4 regions of the Rhizobium sophoriradicis genome follow, and region 1 is predicted to be linked to each of the others. Evidence: predicted binding sites of a transcription regulator. Region 1 holds the regulator's gene; each other region holds the start of a gene.
The links. Region 1 encodes PhoB, which activates phosphate uptake and scavenging genes when phosphate is short. Its sites were predicted from a motif close to TGTCATNNANCTGTCAT; they were not measured.
Positions count from the first base shown of each region.

Region 2: a site for PhoB is predicted at 3,588-3,604, ahead of N2597_RS19615 (DUF1868 domain-containing protein). Genes of this name have one in related genera too.
Region 3: a site for PhoB is predicted at 3,618-3,634, ahead of N2597_RS14870 (DUF1045 domain-containing protein). Genes of this name have one in related genera too.
Region 4: a site for PhoB is predicted at 3,564-3,580, ahead of olsB (l-ornithine N(alpha)-acyltransferase). Genes of this name have one in related genera too.

Region 1 is NZ_CP104152.1:160,356-165,768, reverse strand. Features, by position in the region: gene argF (ornithine carbamoyltransferase) at 1-423, opposite strand, end outside; gene N2597_RS00810 (aspartate aminotransferase family protein) at 461-1,660, opposite strand; gene N2597_RS00805 (GcrA family cell cycle regulator) at 2,086-2,619, shown strand; gene phoB (phosphate regulon transcriptional regulator PhoB) at 2,858-3,541, opposite strand; gene phoU (phosphate signaling complex protein PhoU) at 3,678-4,391, opposite strand; gene pstB (phosphate ABC transporter ATP-binding protein PstB) at 4,436-5,251, opposite strand; gene pstA (phosphate ABC transporter permease PstA) at 5,267-5,413, opposite strand, start outside.
Region 2 is NZ_CP104152.1:4,002,481-4,007,893, reverse strand. Features, by position in the region: gene N2597_RS19640 (acetyl-CoA C-acetyltransferase) at 1-434, opposite strand, end outside; gene phaR (polyhydroxyalkanoate synthesis repressor PhaR) at 674-1,249, shown strand; gene N2597_RS19630 (hypothetical protein) at 1,244-1,651, opposite strand; gene rpmF (50S ribosomal protein L32) at 1,814-1,999, opposite strand; gene N2597_RS19620 (glutathione S-transferase family protein) at 2,155-2,802, opposite strand; gene N2597_RS19615 (DUF1868 domain-containing protein) at 2,816-3,538, opposite strand; gene mtgA (monofunctional biosynthetic peptidoglycan transglycosylase) at 3,671-4,408, opposite strand; gene N2597_RS19605 (polyprenyl synthetase family protein) at 4,545-5,413, shown strand, end outside.
Region 3 is NZ_CP104152.1:2,984,299-2,989,711, forward strand. Features, by position in the region: gene N2597_RS14840 (IS481-like element ISRel2 family transposase) at 1-83, shown strand, start outside; gene uraH (hydroxyisourate hydrolase) at 80-436, opposite strand; gene N2597_RS14850 (ureidoglycolate lyase) at 433-933, opposite strand; gene N2597_RS14855 (HepT-like ribonuclease domain-containing protein) at 939-1,301, opposite strand; gene uraD (2-oxo-4-hydroxy-4-carboxy-5-ureidoimidazoline decarboxylase) at 1,298-1,798, opposite strand; gene puuE (allantoinase PuuE) at 1,798-2,721, opposite strand; gene N2597_RS14870 (DUF1045 domain-containing protein) at 2,835-3,542, opposite strand; gene N2597_RS14875 (NAD(P)/FAD-dependent oxidoreductase) at 3,657-4,835, opposite strand; gene mnmC2 (tRNA (5-methylaminomethyl-2-thiouridine)(34)-methyltransferase MnmC2) at 4,834-5,413, shown strand, end outside.
Region 4 is NZ_CP104152.1:35,119-40,531, forward strand. Features, by position in the region: gene N2597_RS00170 (NADP-dependent malic enzyme) at 1-1,401, shown strand, start outside; gene N2597_RS00175 (helix-turn-helix transcriptional regulator) at 1,581-2,570, shown strand; gene olsB (l-ornithine N(alpha)-acyltransferase) at 2,638-3,516, opposite strand; gene N2597_RS00185 (hybrid sensor histidine kinase/response regulator) at 3,624-5,413, opposite strand, start outside.

The sequences.
Region 1 (5,413 bases):
GGTCATGATGTCGGCCATGATCTGGCAGGGATGGGTATCATCCGTCAGCGCGTTGATCACGGGCACGGTCGCATGCTCGGCAAGCTCCAGCAGGCGCGAGTGCTCGGTGGTGCGGATCATGATCGCATCAACATAACGCGACAGCACCTTGGCGGTGTCGCCGATTGTCTCGGCGCGGCCGAGCTGCATTTCGGTGCCTGACAAAAACAGCGTTTCGCCGCCGAGCTGTCGCATGCCGACGTCGAAGGAGACGCGGGTGCGCGTCGACGGCTTTTCGAAGATCATCGCCAGCATCTTGCCGGCGAGCGGCTTGTCACCCTGGCCTGCCTTGAAGGCCTGCTTGCGGGCAAGCGCATCGTTCATGATGGTTCTGAGGTCGGCCGATGTGACGGCCGAAAGATCGAGGAAATGTTTAGGAGCCATGTTCTTACCTGTCGTGCGCCCGAAGGCGGCAATCCCTTCAAGCCGTCTTCTTGACCTTGGAGGCGCGGATGCTCTCGGCGGCGCTCTCGAGGCGGGCGAGACCCTCGCGGGCTTCCTCGGCGGTGACGACGAGCGGCGGAAGAAGGCGGATGACGTTGTCACCTGCCGGCACACCGAGCAGATGCGCCGCGCGGATCGCCTGCAGCAGCTCGGCCGAGGGTACGGCCGCCTTGACGCCGAGCAGCAGGCCCTCGCCCCTGATATCCTCGATCACATCGGGATAACGGTCCTTCAGCGAGGCCAGCCCCTGACGGAAGACCAAGGCGACGTCGCGCACATGTTCCAGGAAGCCGTCGGCGAGGATGACGTCGAGCACGGCGCCGCCGACGGCCATGGCCAGCGGATTGCCGCCATAGGTCGAACCATGGGTGCCGGCCTTCATGCCGGAGGCGGCCTCAGCAGTGGCAAGGCAGGCGCCGAGCGGGAAACCGCCGCCGATGCCCTTGGCGACAGCCATGATGTCGGGTGTGATGCCCGACCACTCATGGGCGAAGAGCTTGCCGGTGCGGCCAACCCCGGTCTGGACCTCGTCAAGGATCAGCAGCAGGCCTTTCTCGTCGCAGATCCGGCGCAGCGCCTTCATGAACTCAGCCGTGGCGGGGCGCACGCCGCCCTCGCCCTGCACCGGCTCTATGAGGATTGCCGCCGTCGCATCGGTGATCGCGGCGCGTACCGCTTCGATGTCGCCGAACGGCACCTGATCGAAGCCCGGCGTCTTGGGGCCGAAGCCTTCGAGATATTTCTCCTGGCCGCCGGCGGCGATCGTCGCAAGCGTGCGCCCATGGAAGGCGCCTTCGAAGGTGATGATATGGAAGCGCTCGGGATGGCCCTTGGAAAACTGATAGCGGCGCGCCGTCTTGATCGCGCATTCGAGCGCCTCGGCACCGGAATTGGTGAAGAACACCTTGTCGGCAAAGGTGGCGTCCGTCAGCCGTTTGGCCAAGCGCTCCTGGCCGGGGATCTCATAGATGTTGGAGAGGTGCCAGACCTTGTCGGCCTGCTCCTTCAAGGCGGCGACCACATGCGGATTGCCGTGGCCGACCGAGGTGACGGCGACGCCGGCGCCGAAATCGAGATAACGCTCGCCGCTTTCGGTGATCAGCCATACGCCCTCGCCTCGCTCGAACCGCAGCGGGGCACGAGAATAGGTGTCATAAAGCGGCGCGGCTTCGGCCATGGCGCGGTCTCCCGATCAGTGTGTTGTCAAGCACGGACTCCGGCTAAGAAAACTGGGCCCGAAAAATCAAAAATGCCGCCTTTCGGCGGCGATCGGTACTATTTCCTTTTCGCGCTGCAATGTCAACAAAACTGCGCCCTTAGCGCATGCAGCAAGCTTGTACAGCGGCATTTTCAGCCTTCAACAGGCATTATTGCAGAAATGACACGCAGGGGCAGCAAGTTGGGGAAAACTACGAATTCGATTCATCCGGATTCCCGCGACTCTTGTCACGGAGTCAGCCTCACACTAGGTTAAAGTTCAATTACTAGACTGCATGCGGCGGAACTAGTCACCAAAATTGATCAAGCGTTTCTTGTTTCGGAGGCTTCCGGGACAACGGTGAGGGATTCTGCCATCACCAACGCAAAAGGTGGAGACAGGGCATGAACTGGACAGACGAGCGGGTCGAGAAACTCAAGAAGCTGTGGTCCGAAGGGCTGAGCGCCAGCCAGATCGCGGCACAACTTGGCGGCGTGAGCCGAAACGCCGTTATCGGCAAGGTGCACCGGCTGAGCCTTCCCGGCCGCGCCAAGGCGGGCGGCACTGCCACTGCGGCGCGCACGCCGAAGCGCCAGACATCTGCGCCGCGCGCGCCGAACTACGCCTCCCGGATCACCACCCGCACCGTGACCCGGCAGCAGGGCGCAACGATGCTGAAGGAAGAGATCGAGATCGAAACGATCGAGGAAATGGAATACGTGCCGAAAGGCAACGTGGTCGTGCCGATTTCCCGCCGCCTCGGCCTGACGGAGCTGACCGAACGCACCTGCAAATGGCCGGTCGGCGATCCTCTGAAGGACGACTTCCACTTCTGCGGCTGCGAATCCCCGGACAATTCACCCTATTGCAGCTATCACCAGAAGCTCGCCTATCAGCCGGTCAACGAACGCCGCCGGGCGGCAGCGCGGGTCAGCTGAGCGGGCGACATTGTTGAGATGCAAAAACGGGCTGGAAGGCCCGTTTTTTGTTTGAGTGTGTTGGGTGTGGCTGCCCCTCATCCGCCTGCCGGCACCTTCTCCCCGCCTGCGGGGCGAAGGGATATGCCGCACCCTCTCGGTTTCTCACCAAGCTCTCGTGGGGCACGTCCCCTCGCCCCGTTTACGGGGAGAGGGCTAGGGTGAGGGGCGGAGCTTGCTCGACTTTGTCAGAAACCCCTCAGGCTTCCATCGAATAACCGGCGCCGCGGACGGTGCGGATGACGTCCTGCATGTTGGAGAAGTTCAACGCCTTGCGCAGGCGGCCGACATGGACGTCGACGGTGCGTTCGTCGACATAGATATCGTGGCCCCAGACGCCGTCGAGCAGTTGCGAGCGGGAGAAGACGCGGCCCGGCGACGACATCAGGAATTCCAAGAGGCGGAATTCGGTCGGGCCGAGGCGGACTTCGCGGCTCTTGCGATGGACGCGGTGAGTTTCGCGGTCGAGCTCGATATCGCCGCATTTCAGCACCGAGGACAGCACCTCCGGGCGGGCGCGGCGCAGCATCGCCTTGACGCGGGCGACGAGCTCGGGGGTCGAGAACGGTTTGACGACATAATCGTCGGCGCCGGTGGACAGCCCGCGGACGCGCTCGCTCTCCTCGCCGCGCGCCGTCAGCATGATGATCGGCAGCCGTTCGGTTTCCGGCCGCATGCGCAGGCGCCGGCAGAGTTCGATACCGGAGACGCCGGGCAACATCCAGTCGAGGATGAGAAGATCGGGCGTTCGCTCCTGAAGCCTGATTTCGGCCTCGTCGCCGCGCAGGATGGTATCGACTTCGAAGCCTTCCGCTTCGAGATTATAGCGGAGAAGCACGCTGAGGGCCTCTTCGTCTTCAACAACTGCTACTCTCGGGATCATGCGTGTCCGTCTCCTCGCGCACGATCCTTAAACCGGGGGTGATTTAAGCAAGGGATCCCGCGCAAAATCAAAAATTGGCTGCAACCTCTTTGCGCGCCCGGACGGGCGCGCACGCAATAGGCTGGGTCCGGCACGGTTATTCCGTGGCGGCACCGACGGTGTTGGCGCTGTCGTCCTTCGGACGGTCGCCTTCCGGCTGAGCGCCGGTCGCCATGTAGTAGATCGTTTCAGCGATATTGGTGGCGTGATCGCCGATGCGCTCGATGTTCTTGGCGCAGAAGAGAAGATGCGTGCAGCTGGTGATGTTGCGCGGATCTTCCATCATATAGGTCAGGAGTTCGCGGAACAGCGAGGTGTACATCGCGTCGATCTCGTTGTCGCGCTCGCGAATGGCGGTCGCCTTGTCGGCGGCGCGCGTCGTATAGACGTCGAGCACTTCCTTGAGCTGGACAAGGGCCAGCTCGGACAGGTGCTCAAGACCGCGGGCGAGCTTGCGCGGAACGCCGGTGCTCTGCACGGCGATGACGCGCTTGGCGGTGTTCTTGCCGAGGTCGCCGACACGTTCGAGATCGGCGGCGATGCGGATCGAACCCATGATTTCGCGCAGGTCCGAGGCCATCGGCTGACGACGGGCGATGGTGACGATCGCCTTGTCGCCGATTTCGCGTTCGGTGTGATCGAGGATCACGTCGTCGGAAATGACCTTCTGCGCCAGCGCGGTGTCGCCGTTGACCAGGGCGCGAACGGATTCGGCGACCATCTGCTCGGCCAGGCCGCCCATTTCGGAAATCCGCCTGGACAGGAACTTCAGATCATCATCATAGGCAGAATAAATATGTGTTGATGCCATGGGGCTTTGTCCTCGAATAACGGGAAGGCTTCGGATTGCCGCAATCAGCCGAAGCGACCCATGATGTAGTCCTGGGTGCGTGGATCGTCCGGGTTGGTGAACATCTTGTCGGTGTCGTTCTCCTCGACAAGGTTGCCGAGGTGGAACATGGCGGTGCGCTGCGACACGCGCGCCGCCTGCTGCATCGAGTGGGTGACGATGACGATCGTATAGTTCTCGCGCAGCTCGTGGATCAATTCCTCGACCTTGGCGGTGGCGATCGGGTCGAGCGCCGAGCAGGGCTCGTCCATCAGGATGACTTCAGGACTGACGGCGACGGCACGCGCGATGCACAGGCGCTGCTGCTGACCGCCGGAGAGGCCGGTGCCGGACTCGTGCACACGGTCCTTGACCTCGTTCCAGAGGCCGGCGCGCTGCAGGCTGGACTCGACGATCTGATCGAGATCGGCCTTCGACTTGGCCAGCCCATGGATGCGCGGGCCGTAGGAGACGTTTTCATAGATCGACTTCGGGAACGGGTTCGGCTTCTGGAAGACCATGCCGACACGGGCGCGCAGCTCGACGACGTCGATGTCGGGATCATAGATATCTTCGCCGTCTAGGGTGATCTTGCCGGCGACGCGGCAGCCCTCGATCGTGTCGTTCATGCGGTTGAGGCTTCGCAGGAAGGTCGACTTGCCGCATCCCGAAGGGCCGATCAGCGCGGTTACGGTGTTTTCGCGGATGTTGAGGTTCACATCGAAAAGCGCGCGCTTCTCGCCGTAGTAAACCGAGACATCCTGGCCGATCATTTTATACGGGACGTTGCTCATCTTCTGATCCAGCGCCTTTTCAACTGCAGCTTCCGTCAACATGTTCATGATGTTTAACTCCGTTTACCAGCGGCGCTCGAAGCGACGACGCAAGAGGATGGCACCCATGTTCATGACGATCAGGAACAGGAGCAGGACGATGATGGCACCCGAAGTACGCTCAACGAAGGCACGTTCGGCCTCGTTCGCCCACATATAGACCTGCACCGG
Region 2 (5,413 bases), 660 kb from region 1:
ATCATTGTGTCGACCATCTTCGTGTCGCCCATCTTGACGCCGCCGCGCAAATGCACGGCATGCGGCGCCATCGACATGGATTCCTGACCGCCGGCAACGATGATCTTGGCATCGCCGGTGGCAATCTGCTGCATGCCGAGCGCGACGGCGCGCAGGCCCGAGCCGCACAGTTGGTTGACGCCCCACGCCGTCGCTTCCTTCGGAATACCGGCCTTGATCGCCGCCTGGCGGGCCGGGTTCTGGCCTTCGCCCGCGGCCAGCACCTGGCCGAGGATCACCTCATCGACTTCGCCGGCATCGACGCCGGCGCGTGCGAGCGCGCCCTTGATGACCGCCGCGCCGAGTTCGTGCGCGGGGACCGTTGCGAAAGCGCCGTTGAACGAACCGACGGCGGTCCGGCCTGCGCTGGCGATGACGATGGGTGAATTGCTCATGGGGAGGCTCCTCGTTTTTCGTCCCACTAACATAAGGGGAAACTGGCAAAGCTTTGAGCACAAGTCAAACGCGAAGACCGGCCGCCGCCATTTTTCGGCGGCGGGCCCGTAAAGCCAATTCGTATGATCTGTTAAAGGTTTGCCGCATCGCACAAAGAGATTGTCACCGGCCTTCTTTTGCGTTTACAGTCTGAAGTGGAGGAACATCCATAAATCAGACGGGGGTTCAGGAGACTGATATGGCGAAGAATGAGGGTCAGATAGTCATCAAGAAATACGCCAATCGCCGCCTGTACAATACAGGCACCAGCACCTATGTGACGCTGGAAGATTTGGCGGAGATGGTGAAGAAGGGCGATGATTTTATCGTCCAGGATGCAAAAAGCGGGGATGATATCACCCATTCGGTGCTGACCCAGATCATCTTCGAACAGGAATCGAAGACCGGCAACACACTGCTCCCGATCTCCTTCCTGCGTCAGCTCATCACCTATTACGGCGACCAGATGCAGATGGTCGTGCCGAGCTTTCTCGAACATTCGATGCGCGCCTTTGCCGAACAGCAGGCGCAGATGCGCGAGCAGGTGAACCGCGCCTTCGGCGAAACGCCGCTCGGCAAGAACCTGCAATTGCCAATGCAGATGGTCGAGGACCAGGTTCGCCGCAATACCGAACTGTTTCAGCAGGCCATGCAGATGTTCTCGCCCTTCATGACGCCGCCGGCGGCCAAGGAAAGTCGCAAGGCCGAGGCCAAGGATATCGACGAGCTGAAGGAACAGCTCCGCGCCCTTCAGAACAAGCTCGATAACCTATAGGCCGATCGAGACATCCCGCCCGGCGCTTCGGATCGAAACGGCAAACCCGCCGATCACATCGATCAGAGCGATCGTCATCAGAATGAAGAATACCTGTGTCGCAGCGTCCTGGACGAGCAGAAACTCGACCAGGAAGGCGATGAACACCAGCATCGACAATATGTGGTTGATGAGGTTGCCGGGGCCGGTTCTGGTTGCCTTCAGGATTTCGAAGAAGAGCACGACGAGCGCTATGACGATGAAGAGATCGCCTAGCGCCATGCTCCAGATCGCGCCCGAGAGCATCGACAGCACAATGATATCGTGCTTCAGCACTGCAATGCCGCCATCGCCCATCAGGCCGAGCATCGCCAAATTGTAAAGAATAAACGGGATAATCATCAGCGGCATTGCGGCTATCATCGGCAAATCTCCTGGCGCCAGGAGAATACTGCGCTAAACCGCCGTCCCACTTCAAGCCGCTGCAACTATTATATTTGCCGATAACCCCGCTGCGGAGAAATACAAAAGGCCGGCATGACGCCGGCCTTGAAAATCTTCGATCGGACAAGCCGGATCGAGAAATTATGCGCTTTCCTTCGGCGTCAGAACCTGGCGGCCGCGATACATGCCGGTCTTCAGGTCGATGTGATGCGGGCGGCGCAGTTCGCCGGAATTCTTGTCTTCGACATAGGTCGGAGCCTTCAGCGCATCAGCCGAACGGCGCATGCCGCGCTTGGACGGGCTCGTTTTTCTCTTCGGTACAGCCATTTCTCTTACTCCACTTGCGGGCAAAACATTCCCACGGCCAGACTGGCGGCCGAAACGGACATGTCGCGATTTCGGAAATTTTGCGCGCTTATACATGCAAGGGGCGGCCTTGACCAGTCCCCATGAATATTTTTTGCGAGCCGTTGATTCCTCGCTCAGACTTCGTCTTCCGCCACGATCCAACGCTCGGCGCGGGCCGCCTCTTCCCATTTCCGCCACGCCGGATGCGCCTTCATCGTCGTCATATAGGCAAGCGTCTCGTCCCGATCGACGAGATCATAGATGTCGAACCGGTTGACGACAGGCGCAAACATCGCATCCGCTCCGCTGAAGGCACCGAAGAGAAAGGGTCCGCCGGATTTCTGCAGAAGGTCGCGCCAGATCGTCTCGATGCGGCGGATATCGGCGTCGACGCCATCCGGCAAGACGATCCTGGCCCTCGGCCGGCGGATATTCATCGGGCAGGCGCCACGCAGGGCCCGGAAGCCCGACAGCATCTCCATCGAAACCGAACGGGCGAGCGCCCGCGCAGCGCGATCCCTCGGCAGAAGACCGGCTTCGGGATAAAGCTCGGCGGCATATTCGATGATCGCCAGCGATTCCCAGATCTTCAATGCGCCGTGCTGCAGCACCGGCACATTGCCGCTCGGCGAGATGGCCTTGATGTCGGGATTGCCGCCGGGATAGTCGAAGGGGATCAGGACTTCCTCGAAACCGACACCGGTGCCGGTCAGCGCTATCCAGGCCCGGAACGACCAGGAGGAATAATTCTTGTTGGCGATGTAGAGCGTCGGTCTGTCCATGGGTTTGTCCTGTTCAGGTGTCGAATTCGAAGATCAGCAGTTCGTGGAAATGGTTCATGTCCTCGAACACGCAGAATGCCGGCGGCGTCATCTCGAAAACAGCAGCCTCGCGGCGGATATCCTCTGCCACGCCGTCAAGCATTGCCTGCCAGCGCGGCAGGGCTTCGTCCTCCAGCCGTTCGATTGGATAGGCGAAGGTAATATGGAACTTGTAGTCCATGTGGTTCGGTTGGCGATAACCGAGAAGATCGGCAAGTGCGTCGCGCCAGGCGCGCATGATCTTGCGGTCCTGCTCGGTTGCCCCATCGACGAGCAGTCCCGACGGCTGAGCGTCGACGACGGCGATCTTGAAGGGCTCGGCCATCGAAAAACCTTCGAGCCGTGCCGCCAGGAGCTCGGTCATGTCGTCGATCGGCGTATCGAGAGAGAGATCACGCGGCCAGTAATCCTGCCGGCGTCTGGTCTCGATGATACCTTCGAAAAGCGTCATGTGAAGGCTGGAGATCGGCGTGAAGAGGAACTGTTCGGCCTCGGGCATCGCCAGATATTTCTCGCGCGCTTCGATCAGCACCGTCTGCGTCCGCGACGCCTTCTCGACATGACAGACGATGGTACTGCCGGCCTCGGGCAGAAAGCCGCCGACCCTGCGATAACGGCTGCCGAGGTGAGCGGGCGGGCTCGGATTGTGCGTCTTCGAATAGAGGAGCAGTTCGGGAGAAAAGGTCGTGGCCGTCATGGTCGACTGAGGGACTCCGATTGGACTGCACCGCCCATATGGCAGAACCAAGAATGTCAGATGACGCTTGCGGCTTCTACCGCCATTCCAGCAAAAATGTGATTTGGTTTTCCCGGCTTAAGCGCAATGATCTCAATCATAGAGGCATTTGACGTAATCGCCGGAACCCTGCGCACGCCTCTCGATCACGCCGGCCAGCCGACGAAGGCCTCGTCCGGGCTTGCCGGCATTGCGGTCGATCGGGTTCGGGAGCGAGACGGCAAGCAGCGATGCCTGCCGCCGCGTCAGCTTCGAGGCCGGCACCTTGAAATGATGTTGGGCTGCCGCCTCGGCGCCGTAGATACCGGGACCCCATTCTGCAATGTTGAGATAGATTTCCATCAGCCGCCGTTTCGACAGAACGAAATCCGTGGAGACGGCCAGCGGAAGCTCCATCGCTTTGCGCACGAAGGAGCGGCTGTTCCAGAGAAAGAGGTTCTTGGCCGTCTGCATCGGGATGGTGCTGCCGCCGCGGGTTGCCTGACCTTTCAGCGTATCCTCGACCAGCATGCGCATCTCGGCCCAGTCGACGCCGCCGTGAAAACAATATTGCCCGTCCTCGGACATCATCACCGACTGCACCAGGGCCGGAGAGATCTCGTCCAGCGACACCCATCTGCGGTCATAACCGCGCAACAGCACGAGATCGCGCAGCATCAGGGTCGAGACCGGATGGATGAAGGGCAGCAGATAGAAAAAGATCAGGACGTAGGGAAGGACGATCAGAGCCAGCACGGCAAGAACGATACGCTTCAGCACAGGCCGATTTTCGAACCATCGCCGACGGGCCGGCATGTCGGCGATATCCTCTGTCTCCGGCGCTATATCCAAAATGTCCCCAGTCCACTTCGCTCCCTGTCGTTCTCATAACGCCTGTGAGGCGCTTATGCCAGAGCACATGGGAAATCTTGCAGTAGCCATCGACAATTCCGTTGCAAGCCCCCTTGCCCCATGCCAAACAGCGCCGATGGACGCGAACCGGGACACTTTCGAGACGAGGCTGAAGAACAACGCCCGCGAGATCGAGGCGCTGCTCGACGCATTGCTGTTGCCGAACGCCCTTTCCGATGAAATCGCCAGGCCCGAGACCCTGCGCAGCGCCATGCACTATGCGGTGCTGAACGGCGGCAAGCGGCTGCGTCCATTCCTGGTCGTCGAAAGTGCCGCTCTTCTCGGCGGTGATGCGCAGGCCGCCCTTCGTATCGGCGCCGCGCTCGAATGCGTGCACTGTTATTCCCTCGTGCATGACGATCTGCCGGCCATGGACGACGACGACATGCGCCGCGGCAAACCGACGGTGCACATCAAGTTCGATGAAGCCACCGCGATCCTCGCCGGCGATAGCCTGCTGACCTACGCCTTCGACATTGTCGCAGCACCGGAAACGGCGCTTCCCGATGCCAGCAAGGCATCGCTGGTGCTGGCACTTGCGCGCGCCGCCGGTCTCGGCGGCATGGCCGGCGGCCAGGCGCTCGATCTGGCGGCGGAAAAACAGGCTCAAGACGAAGCCGGCATTATCCGCCTGCAGGCGATGAAAACGGGTGCGCTGATCCGCTTTGCCTGCGAGGCCGGCGCCATCATCGCGGGAAGCCCGCAGGACGATCGCCGCCGCCTGCGCGCCTTCGGCGAAAAGATCGGCCTTGCCTTCCAGCTCGCCGACGACATTCTCGACCTGACCTCGGATGCCGCTACCATGGGCAAGGCGACCGGCAAGGATGCGGCCCGAGGCAAGGGAACGCTCGTGGCGCTGCACGGCATGGAATGGGCCGAGACCGAGCTTCGCCGGCATGTCGCCGACGCCGAGGCGCTGCTGGCTCCCTACGGCGCCCGCGCATC
Region 3 (5,413 bases), 1.7 Mb from region 1:
GGCCTCACGGAAGTCTAAACTCAAAACCACCAATCACTAGGCTCGCTCTTACCCAGGACAACCTGTTGAGGCTCCACATCTAACTACCTCGATAGGTGGAGTAACCATAGGGTGAGATTAGCAGCGGCACGTGATAATGCGCCGTGACGTCGGCAATGCCGAAACGGATCGGCACGAGATCGAGGAAGGCAGGATGCGGCAGGGGCGTGCCGCAGGCTCTGAGATAATCGCCGGCGTGAAAGACCAGTTCGTAGGTTCCCACGTGGAAATTTTCGCCTGATAGAATCGGGCCGCCATCGATCCGGCCGTCGGCATTGGTGGCGACCGTCTTCAGATGCCTGCGGATCTCGCCCTCGAGCTGGAAAAGGTCGATCCTGAGGCCTGCTGCCGGCTTGCCGAGGGCGGTGTCGAGAACATGCGTGGTCAGTCCGGTCATGGGGCTGGCTCTTTGATGACAAAGGGGGTTTCGAAGAAGAATTCTTCCAGATTGTTGCCTGGTCCGTCGCGATCGACGACCAGGAAATCGGAGGGCTGGCCAAGCGCCATCAGCGGATGATGCCAGACATTGCGGCGGTAATTCACCCCCTGGTCCCCGCGCGCGCGAAAGACCTGCGGCCGGCAGGGGCGCCCGCCTTCATCCTCTGAAACGACGACGAGGAAGGGCCGGCCGGAAAGCGGCGAGAAGCTCTGGCTGCCGAAAGGATGACGCTCCATCATATCGACATCATAGGGAAAGCTGCGCGGCTGGCCGCGAAACAGATTTATGATGACGCGCGCGCCCTCGCCCGCCGCCTCGGCTGCGGCCAGCGCATGAAAACGCTCGGTCGTGCCGCCATTGATGAGCCGCATCGAGGCTGGATCGGCTTCGATCACCTCGCCGAACGGGGCGAAGGTCGATCTGGTCAATGGACGGATGTCGAGAAATTCGGGCAACGGCTTCACTCGCCTTCGGCATGCCAGTGACGAATGGCATCGATCTCGACAAGAAGTTCCGGCAGCGTGCGATAGGTTGCCTCCCAGATGTCGGAGGGATCGAGGGCGAAGACGTCTTCGAGGATACGGTTGCCGGTGCCGCAGATTTTCGTCCACGGCAAAGTGGGATGCTCGGTGGCAAATTCCGGATGGGCTACAAGCAGGCGGGATGCAGCCGCGCCGATGGTGAAGTGGCAGAAGGCAACGGCCTTGAAAGTGAGATTGTCCTCGGCGAAGGCCGCCTCATCCATTCCGCCGACAAAATACAATGCTTCGGCGGCCGCCTTCTGCATTTCATTGAGATAGTCGATAGCACGCGGCTCGCTCATTCACCCTCCGGCAACATCGATGTCAGGCGCAGCAGTGCGATCCGTTCGACCTGCGCCGTTGCGGTCGCGAATTCTTCATCCGGGCCATTGCCGATCCGGGTCTCGAAGGCCGAAAGGATGTCGTCCTTGCCGAGCCCTTTGACGGCGATGATGAAGGGAAAACCGAATTTTTCGACATAGGCCGCATTGAGTTCGCTGAAGCGGGCATGCTCGGCCGGGCTCAGCCGGTCGAGACCGGCTCCCGACTGCTCCTTGCGGCTGTCCTCGGTGAGTTCGCCTGCGACCGCCAGGCGCCCGGCGAGATCCGGATGGGCTCGGAGCACGCCGAGACGCTCTTCCTTGCTTGCAGCGCGGAAGACGGCGGCAAGCGCCGCATGCACACCTGATGCCGTCAGCGGCTCTACCACGCTGCCGTTGTCATAAGCACGCTCGGCGATGAAAGGCGAATGCTCGAAGACGCCGCCGAAGCGGGAAACGAAATCGTCGCGCGACAGCATCAGAGCGCGTCCGGCTGATGGTGCTTGTGCCAATGTTCGGCAATCTCGATGCGGCGCGGAATCCAGACCTTGTCGTGCTTCAGCACATATTCGATGAAGCGCTTCAGCGCCGCCGCCCGACCGGGTCGTCCGACGAGGCGGCAATGCAGGCCGACCGACATCATCTTCGGGCTGCCCGCCTTGCCTTCCTCGTAAAGCGTGTCGAAGGCATCCTTCAGATAGGTGAAGAACTGATCGCCGGCGTTGAAACCCTGCGGCGTGGCAAAACGCATGTCGTTGGTTTCGAGCGTATAGGGAACGATCAGGAAAGGTTTGCCGTCGACGCCCTTAACCCAGTACGGCAGGTCGTCGGCATAGGAATCAGAGGAATAGAGGAAACCGCCCTCCTCCTGCACCAGCCGAAGCGTATTGTCGGAGGGCTTGCCCTGATACATGCCGTAGGGCCGCTCGCCGGTCAGTTCGGTGTGCAGACGCACGGCTTCGAGAATATGCTTGCGCTCGAGATCCTCGGGGAAATCCTTGTATTCCAGCCAGCGATAGCCATGGCTGGCGATCTCCCAGCCGGCCTCCTTCATCGCCGCGACGGCTTCCGGGTTGCGGGCCATCGCCAGCGTCACGCCGTAGACGGTCGCCTGCACCTTGAGATCGGTAAACATCCGCCAGAGCCGCCAGAAGCCGGCCCGCGAGCCATATTCGTAGATCGATTCCATGTTGAGATTACGCTGTCCCGGCCAGGCAGCCGCGCCGACGATCTCCGACAGCAGGTTTTCGGACGCGGGATCGCCGTCGAGGATCGAGCTCTCGCCGCCCTCCTCGTAATTGATGACAAACTGTACGGCGACGCATGCCTCTTCGGGCCACTTCGGGTCGGGCGTCTGGCGCCCATAACCGACGAGATTGCGCGGATAAGTCTCGGATACCATCAAATCACCTTCTGAAAGGACGGGGAACGGTATCATCCGCAGCCGGAATGTCGAGACGGAAACTGCGCGGCAGAATTTATCTTTTCTCCACAATCACTTAGATCGAAGCATCGTCAGGCGATCCTGCGCGCACTGACCTTGCCCATGGGGTGCAGCGAGTGGACGCGGAACGGACCGCCAGTGCCCTCTTCGATCATCAATGCCACGTTCGAAACCATCACCGGCACCTTCAGGACGGGCTCGAAGATGGTTCGCAGCGCCGCTTCGATGCGGGGCATGTCGATCGCGTTGATCGAGCCTGTCACCGGCATATGGAAGCGGAACTCGTTCATGACATAAGGATTGCCCCAACGATGCAGATTGGCGAACTGCGCCGCCGATAATCCATCCGGATCGCTGCGCTCGATGTCGGCTTCGCTCAGCGGCGCGCGGTAGCGATCGAACTCCTGGACGATTGCCGAAGCCAGATACTGGATCTGCTCACAAGGAGCGCTCGGCATCAGGCTATAGAAACTGCCGAGCCGGGCAATTTCCAGACGTGAAATCTGGAAGGGAGCGAATGTCCCGGCAAAACGCATGAGATCGCGCAGGAGTTGCGATTCGGACATATCTGCGGACAGATGGAACGGCGCTTTCAGAACGCCGTGGAAACCATAACGCCGCGGCACCGCGGTATGAAAGGCGATCTCGTGAATGCCGAGGCCGCGGACGGCCGGAGGCTCCAGCATATCGCCCGAATATACGTTTCGACCAAGCCAATTGGCGGCTACGAGCGACAGCGGGTCGCTCGCCGGAGGCGTGAAGCAAATGGCATAGCGCATGCAATTCCCTCCATCAAGGAAGTGAGCGCCGATGAAATTGGGCGCTGCCGATGCGCAAGCAGATAGGTGATTTGCATGACAGAATAACGAAACGCAGCTGTATCCAATTCGCGTCTAACGTGAAGCCACAGCGATATGACTTGAAATCGCAAAGCTTTCCGGCAGCAAAAAACCGCAATCTGTATCGTCTGCGATACAAACTGCCGCCTCCGCCAGCCGGTGGGCAAGGCCGAAGCTGACCTTGAAACCACCGGTCAATGCAATGAGCCGCGGGTGGTCGGGATGGCGGCCGATCATCGGATCGCGATCGATGGCCTTGGGCCGAAGCCCGGTCCAGCGTTCGACAACCGGCGCGTTGCGAAGCGCCGGCGCAATGCCGCGCGCCATCTCGATCAGCCCGTCGAGCAGAGCGTCGGTCGACGCGGGGTCATCGAAACGGTTCTCGCTGGTGCTGCCGATCGCCGCATATCCGCCCTCATGCGCGACGATGTAAAGCCCGTCGAGGAAGATCGTCGGCAAGGCCGGATCGATATCGGCTTTCAGCAGCGCCGCCTGCCCCTTGACCGGCTGGCCGAGCGGCCGTTTCAGCCCTGGCGTCAGCGCATCGAGCAATGGGAAAGACTGGTGGCCGGCAGCCAGCATGCAGCGATCGAAAACGACGCTTTCGCCGCCGATCGCGGCCGTGCCGCGATCGGGATCGAGGCCGGCAACCGTTCCATGTTCGACGATGCGCACATGTTTTGCCCGCCGCAGGAAAGCGGCGAGCGCCGCGATCAGCAAGCGGGGTGCGACGCGGCCGGCGAGCGTATCGTGCACGAAGCCGCTGCCGCCCGCAGAGTCCTCTACCCAGCCGCTGACCGGCGGACTGTCGACCACATGCCAATGAAAGCAGCGTGCACCGGCCTGCCAATGGCGCTCGGCGTCCTCGCAATGGCCCTGTGCTATCTTGTTAAGATGCGGCTTCGGCAACGGAATCAGCCGTCCCGACCTGATGTAACCGGCCGAGAGCCCGGTTGCCGCTTCAAGCGCCGCGATCTCGGCTTCGAGCGACACCAGCGCATCGAACTGGAACTGCTTCTTCGCGGACCACCGGTCCGGCATATGCGGCATCAGCGCGCCGAGCAGGCCGCCGCTCGCGCCTCCGCCCAATCTGCCGGCATCGGCAATGACCGTGCCGATGCCGCGACGCTCGGCATGGACGGCCGCCCAAAGGCCCATGATGCCGCCGCCGACGATCAGCAATTCGCAGGATGATTGACCTGAGACCGGCTGAGGACTATCGGCTTTTCCCATGACAGACGTGAACCCTGATCAGATTGGCGCGGGCGCGCCGCAGCCGCTCGAATGGCGCGACGGCGATATGCCTTATTCCATCGCCTTTGGCGATCATTTTTATTGCCAGACCGATGGCCGGCTGGAATGCGGCCATGTCTTCCTCGCCGGCAACGGCCTGCCGGAGCGCTGGAACGGGCGGCAGACATTCGTGATCGGCGAACTCGGCTTCGGCACCGGCCTGAACTTCGCCGAGACCTGGCGGCAATGGAAGCAGCATCGCGCGGCCGGCCAGCATCTGCATTTCATCTCCTTCGAACTCCATCCGATGCGCGGCGAAGAAATCGCCCGGGCGCTGTCGCACTGGCCGGAGATCGATGCCGAGCGCCAGGCGCTCACGGCCGCCTGGCCGCAAACGCCTGATGGGACCGTCTCGTTAGATCTCGACGACCAGACGCGCCTCAGCGTCGTCTGCGGCCCGGCCCTCGACGGTGTCATTGCGGCGAAGCCGGGCTTCGACGCCTGGTATCTCGACGGCTTCGCCCCATCGCGCAATGGCGACATGTGGTCGGAGGAGCTGATGCGTAGGGTCAACGAAA
Region 4 (5,413 bases), 130 kb from region 1:
GCCAATCCCGATCCCGAAATCACCCCGGAAGAGGTGGCCCGCATCCGCGACGACGCCATCATGGCGACCGGCCGCTCGGACTATCCGAACCAGGTCAACAACGTCCTCGGCTTCCCCTATATCTTCCGCGGCGCGCTCGACGTCCGTGCCTCGACGATCAACGACGCGATGAAGATCGCCGCCGTCAAGGCGCTGGCAAATCTTGCCCGCGAGGACGTGCCCGATGATGTGGTCGCCGCCTACCAGGGCAACCGGCCGCGTTTCGGCGCGCAATATATCATCCCGGTTCCGTTTGATCCGCGGCTGATCTCGGCAATCCCCGTCGCGGTCGCTGAGGCCGCGATCGAGACCGGCGTCGCCCGCAAGGTCATCACCGATATGGCCGGTTATGCCCGCGAGCTCTCGGCACGCCGCGATCCGATCGCTTCGACGCTCGCCAGCCTCTACGAGCGTGTCCGCCGCCGGCCGAAGCGAATCGTCTTTGCCGAAGCCGAGGAAGAGCAGGTCCTGCGCGCAGCACTGTCCTATGCCAACCAGCAGCTCGGCACCGCGCTCCTGCTCGGCCGCGAGGACCTGATCCGGGCGACGGCGGAGCGCGCCGGCATCGATCTCAACCGCCCCGGCCTGGAGATCGTCAATGCCCGTATCTCCACCCGCGTCGACGCCTATATCGACTACCTCTATGCCAGGCTGCAGCGGCACGGTTATCTCCACCGCGATGCCCAGCGCCTGATCCACAACGACCGCAACCATTTCGCCGCCACCATGGTGGCGCTCGGCGACGCCGACGGCATGGTGACAGGCATCACCCGCAACTATTCGACCGCGCTCGAGGATGTGCGCCGCTGCATCGACGAGAAGCCCGGCCACCGCGTCATCGGCGTGTCGCTGGCGCTCTGCCGCGGCCGCACCGTCTTTGTTGCCGATACGGCGGTGCACGACATGCCGACGGCCGAGCAACTTGCCGATATCGCCGAAGAGGCCGCCGGTCTGGCGCGGCGCATGGGTTATCCGCCGCGTGTCGCCATGCTCGCCTATTCCACCTTCGGCCATCCCTCCGGCGAACGCTCCGAGCGGGTGCGCGAGGCGGTGAAGATCCTCGACAAGCGCCGCGTCGATTTCGAATTCGACGGCGAGATGGCCGCCGATGTCGCGCTGAACCGAAAGGTGATGGAGCAATATCCCTTCTGCCGGCTCTCCGGTCCGGCCAACGTGCTGGTCATGCCGGCCTTCCACTCGGCCTCGATCTCGACCAAGATGCTGCAGGAACTCGGCGGCTCGACGGTCATCGGCCCGATCCTCGTCGGCCTCGACAAGGCCGTGCAGATCACCTCGATGGGCGCCAAGGACAGCGACATCGTCAACATGGCGGCGATCGCTGCCTACGGGGCGGGTTCGTAAACTCGCCTCAGCCTCCCATTAGGCGGCATTTAGCGCCCGGCCGGCAGCACGTCGGCCGGGCGCGCCTTTTTGTGGCTTGCTCGCCGAGGATATGGTTGAAAGGGTTCATCCGATAAGTCATACTTTTGAAACAGCGCGCGCGGCATAAATTCGATATTTCATCAGCCGTTTGGATTCCCATGCCGGAAAACGCTTCCCCGAATTTCACCGCCCTATTTCAGGGGACCACGTTCGACGATATGGTCGAGGCTCTGACCAAGGGGTTCGGTTCGTTCGACGCGTGGCGAAATGGTCGCGAGAAAGCGCTCGACTGGAGGGTGGGGTTTTGGGGTGATGAGCGGGTGTCGCTGGTCAGCAACCAGGATTCCGGCGGCTGGGGTGCAAGAACGGCAGATGGAACGCCGGAAACGCTGGCAATCGTCGTTCCGCGAACGGGTGGTCTCGACGTAGCCTTTGGTCGGACTGTGGCCGAAGCGACACCCGAGCGGGTGTTGTTGATGAACAATCTTGAGCCGGAACGGGTTTCCGTGAGGGCAGCGCCTCACCGGTCAGACACACTCAGTCTGAGTTGGCCGATCTTAGCTCAGACCGTCGCCGCCGTATTGGAGACCCCGCTGATCGGGTCATTGGATTTGTCGCCGGTCGTTGATCGCTCCACCGCGGCGGGGCAGTTGATCGGCAGTCTCGCCCAGACGATGATCATCGGCATGCGCAACGACGGCCCGCTCCTTCACTCGCCAATTGCCATGTCGAACCTGACCCAGGCATTTGCCGATCTGGTCGTGCGCTTGGTTCCTCATCGGCTCTCGCATCTTCTGGACAAGAAAATCCATCTGATCGCACCGCGGCATGTCCGCCGCGCAATGGAATTCATGCATGCGAACATCGCGCAGCCGTTGACGATGCAGAATGTTGCGGAGGCGGCGGGCATTTCCACTCGCGCTCTCGAAGTCGGTTTTCGGGCTTTCAAGGCAACCACACCGTCCGCATACCTCCGGACGATCCGTTTGCAGGCGGTCCGGGAGGATCTGCGCGATCCTTCAAACCGGCAGCCATTGCGGGACATCTGTTTGAAGTGGGGATTCTTCCACTTTGGCCGTTTTGCGGCGATCTATCGGGCGGCCTATGGAGAGAACCCGTCGGATACGAGAAGGCGATCCGATCTATGAGGGCGCCGATCGGAGAGCCTGGCGGGTTTGCGCCAGGGCAGCATGCTGCAAGCCGATCAGGAAATATTTAGCTTGCGAAGCGGCCGGCGTCGGCGCCGTAATAGTTCAGGTAGCGGTCGGAAATGCTGGAGATCGGCAGCACGATCAGCACGTCTGTCGTGTTGAAGGCATGATCGACGACGGCGCTGGAGCCGACCATCGCGCCGAGGCGCAGATACCCCTTGATGAGCGGCGGCAGGGCCATCAGCGCCCGTTTCGGATTGACCGCCTCGACCGGCATCAGGTCCATGTTGCGGGCGAGATGCGGCAATGCGCCGACGGCCCATTCGTCCTTCGCCAGCACAGTGTGATAGAGGAAGGACAGCGCCAGCGCGTGGCTTTCGAGATAGACGCCGGGGAATGAGGCGCAGCCGAACATGGCGCTCATGCCATGCTTCAGCGCATAGGCCCAGTTGCCCTGCCACAGTAGCTCGACGGTGCGCTTGGTGCGGTATTCCGGCAGCACGCAGGAACGGCCGAGCTCCATGAAGCGCTTGTCCGGATGCTTGGCGAGAAGCCCCTCGATCTCAAATTCGGAAGCCGAGTAAAAACCGCCATTGGCCATGGCGACATCCTGGCGCAGCAGCCGATAGGTACCGACGATCTGGTCTTCAGAGTCGCCCTCTATCGCACGGTCGAGAACAAGAAGATGATCACAGACAGCATCATAGGCGTCGACATCACGCTGGCGGCGCATGGCGTCCAGCGGCAGCTGCGCTTTCATTTCGTCGACGAAGACACGGTAGCGCACCGCCTGGGCGGCGTCGATCTCGCGTGTCGTGCGGGCAAGGCGCGTTTCCAGATTGCCTATGCGGCCAAGGATATCGCCGTCCTTCTGGGCAGCAGCCGTCGACGGCCGTGCAGCCTCCGCGGTGACGTCACGATTGAGGATGTCGATGGAGGACATGGCGATTCTCCGGTTGCCGGCTTATCGACGCCATAAAACACTTCTGTACGACAGGAAAGTGACATATTGCATTTCCCGAGGCAAGGCGCGTGGTGGCCGCACAGGCTCTATCGCGCCTCTGCCCGACGGGCCGAAAGTGCGGCGACGGCCTGTACTTCGGTCAGCAGCCGCAGCGGGTCGACCGGCTTCACCATGACGCGGTTGGCGCCGTTGAGCAAGACCTGGCGGCGGGATTCGTCGCTCTTGTCGGCGGTCAGCACGATCACCGGCACGGGCGCAAGATCGAGCCGCCGTTCGTGGCCGCGCAGCCGTCCCAGCATGTCGATGCCGTTGCCGCCCGGCATCGACAGATCGCTGATGATGATGTCGGGGCGGGCGTCCGCCTCACCGAGGGCGCAATCGAGCAGCGTCTCGAAATCTTCGACATGGCGCACCTTGTGCCCACCTTTTTCCAGGACGACGCGCACTAGCATGGCGTTGATCGGATCGTCCTCGCCGAGCAGGATGCTGAGCCCGCTCGCAGCCACCCTCGTCTCCGCCACCGAAAGCCCGAAGCCCGGCTGATTGTCGTTCAGCGCGTCGCGCTTTTCCATGCCCCGCATGCGCCCGCGCAACACATCGATCAGCGACTGCTCGCGCAGCGGCCGGATGAGCCAGGCGTCGAACAGGTCGAGCGGATGGGCGCTGCGCTCTTCCGGGTTGACCAGCAGAACCTTGCGCAGGCCGAGGGCGGCGATTTCGGCGCGATCGGCAAGATGAGCGGAAAATTCCGCCGACATGCGATGATCGACGATAATATCGGTCGGGCCGCGGCCGCCATTGGCCATTCCGAGCAGCTTTTCCCGCGCCGTCTCGCCGTCACCGACGAGATGGCAGATGCCGCCGAGCGTGGTGATGGTCTCGGCAATGGCGGTGCGCGCCGCACCTGCCGGCGCCAAAAGCACGACGCTGTTGCCGGCAAGCAGCGTGTTTCGCCGCTCGGACCTTTCGCCGCCGACATCGACGGGAAAGCGGATGGTGAATTCGCTGCCCAGGCCCTTTTCGCTGGCAACCGTCAATGCGCCGCCGAATTCGCGCATGATGCGGGCCGAGATCGCCAGGCCGAGCCCGGTGCCGCCGCTCTTGTCGGCGACGGTGCCGCCCTGCTCGAACTCGCCGAAGACGCGCGCCTGCTCCTCCGCCGTCATGCCGGGACCGCTATCGGCGACGGTGATCAACAGGTTGCCGGCGTCAAGCGAGACACGGATGAAGACGCCGCCAACCTGGGTGAACTTTACGGCGTTGCCAATGACGTTGAACAGAACCTGGCGCAGCCGGGCCGGATCGAAGCTCATCTGCTCCGGCACGTCCGATGACACGGTGGCGCCGATCTCGATACCCTTTTCATGCGCCCGGTGGGCAAGCATCTCGACGACGCTCTCGAGAAGCTTGCGCAGCGATTCGGAGCGCGGGTGCAGTTCGAAACGGCCGACCTCGATGGTGGAGAAATCCAGCAGGTCTTCGACGAGTTGTGTCAGCGCGTGGCCGGATTGGCGGATATTCGCCAGATAATTCTGCTGCTCCTGTGTCAGCCGCGTCTCGGCGAGCAGATGCGTCATGCCGAGGATGCCGGAAAGCGGCGTGCGCACCTCGTGACTGACGGTGGCAAGCAGCCTGGACTTGGCGGCGCTGTTATACTCGGCCTTCTGGCGGGCTTCCTCGCGGCCCTGCGCGATCAGCCTCTCTTCGGTGACGTCGCGGGCAACGCTCTGCAGCAGCAGGCGGCCGCTCGCAGGATCGCGGGTGACGACGTCGCGCCAGACGAAAATCCGCTGGCCTTCCGGTGTCGAGATTTCGACATCGTAGCAATGCGGGATCGGACCGGGGCGGAAGGCGAGGCCGATCTCCTCGCAGCTGC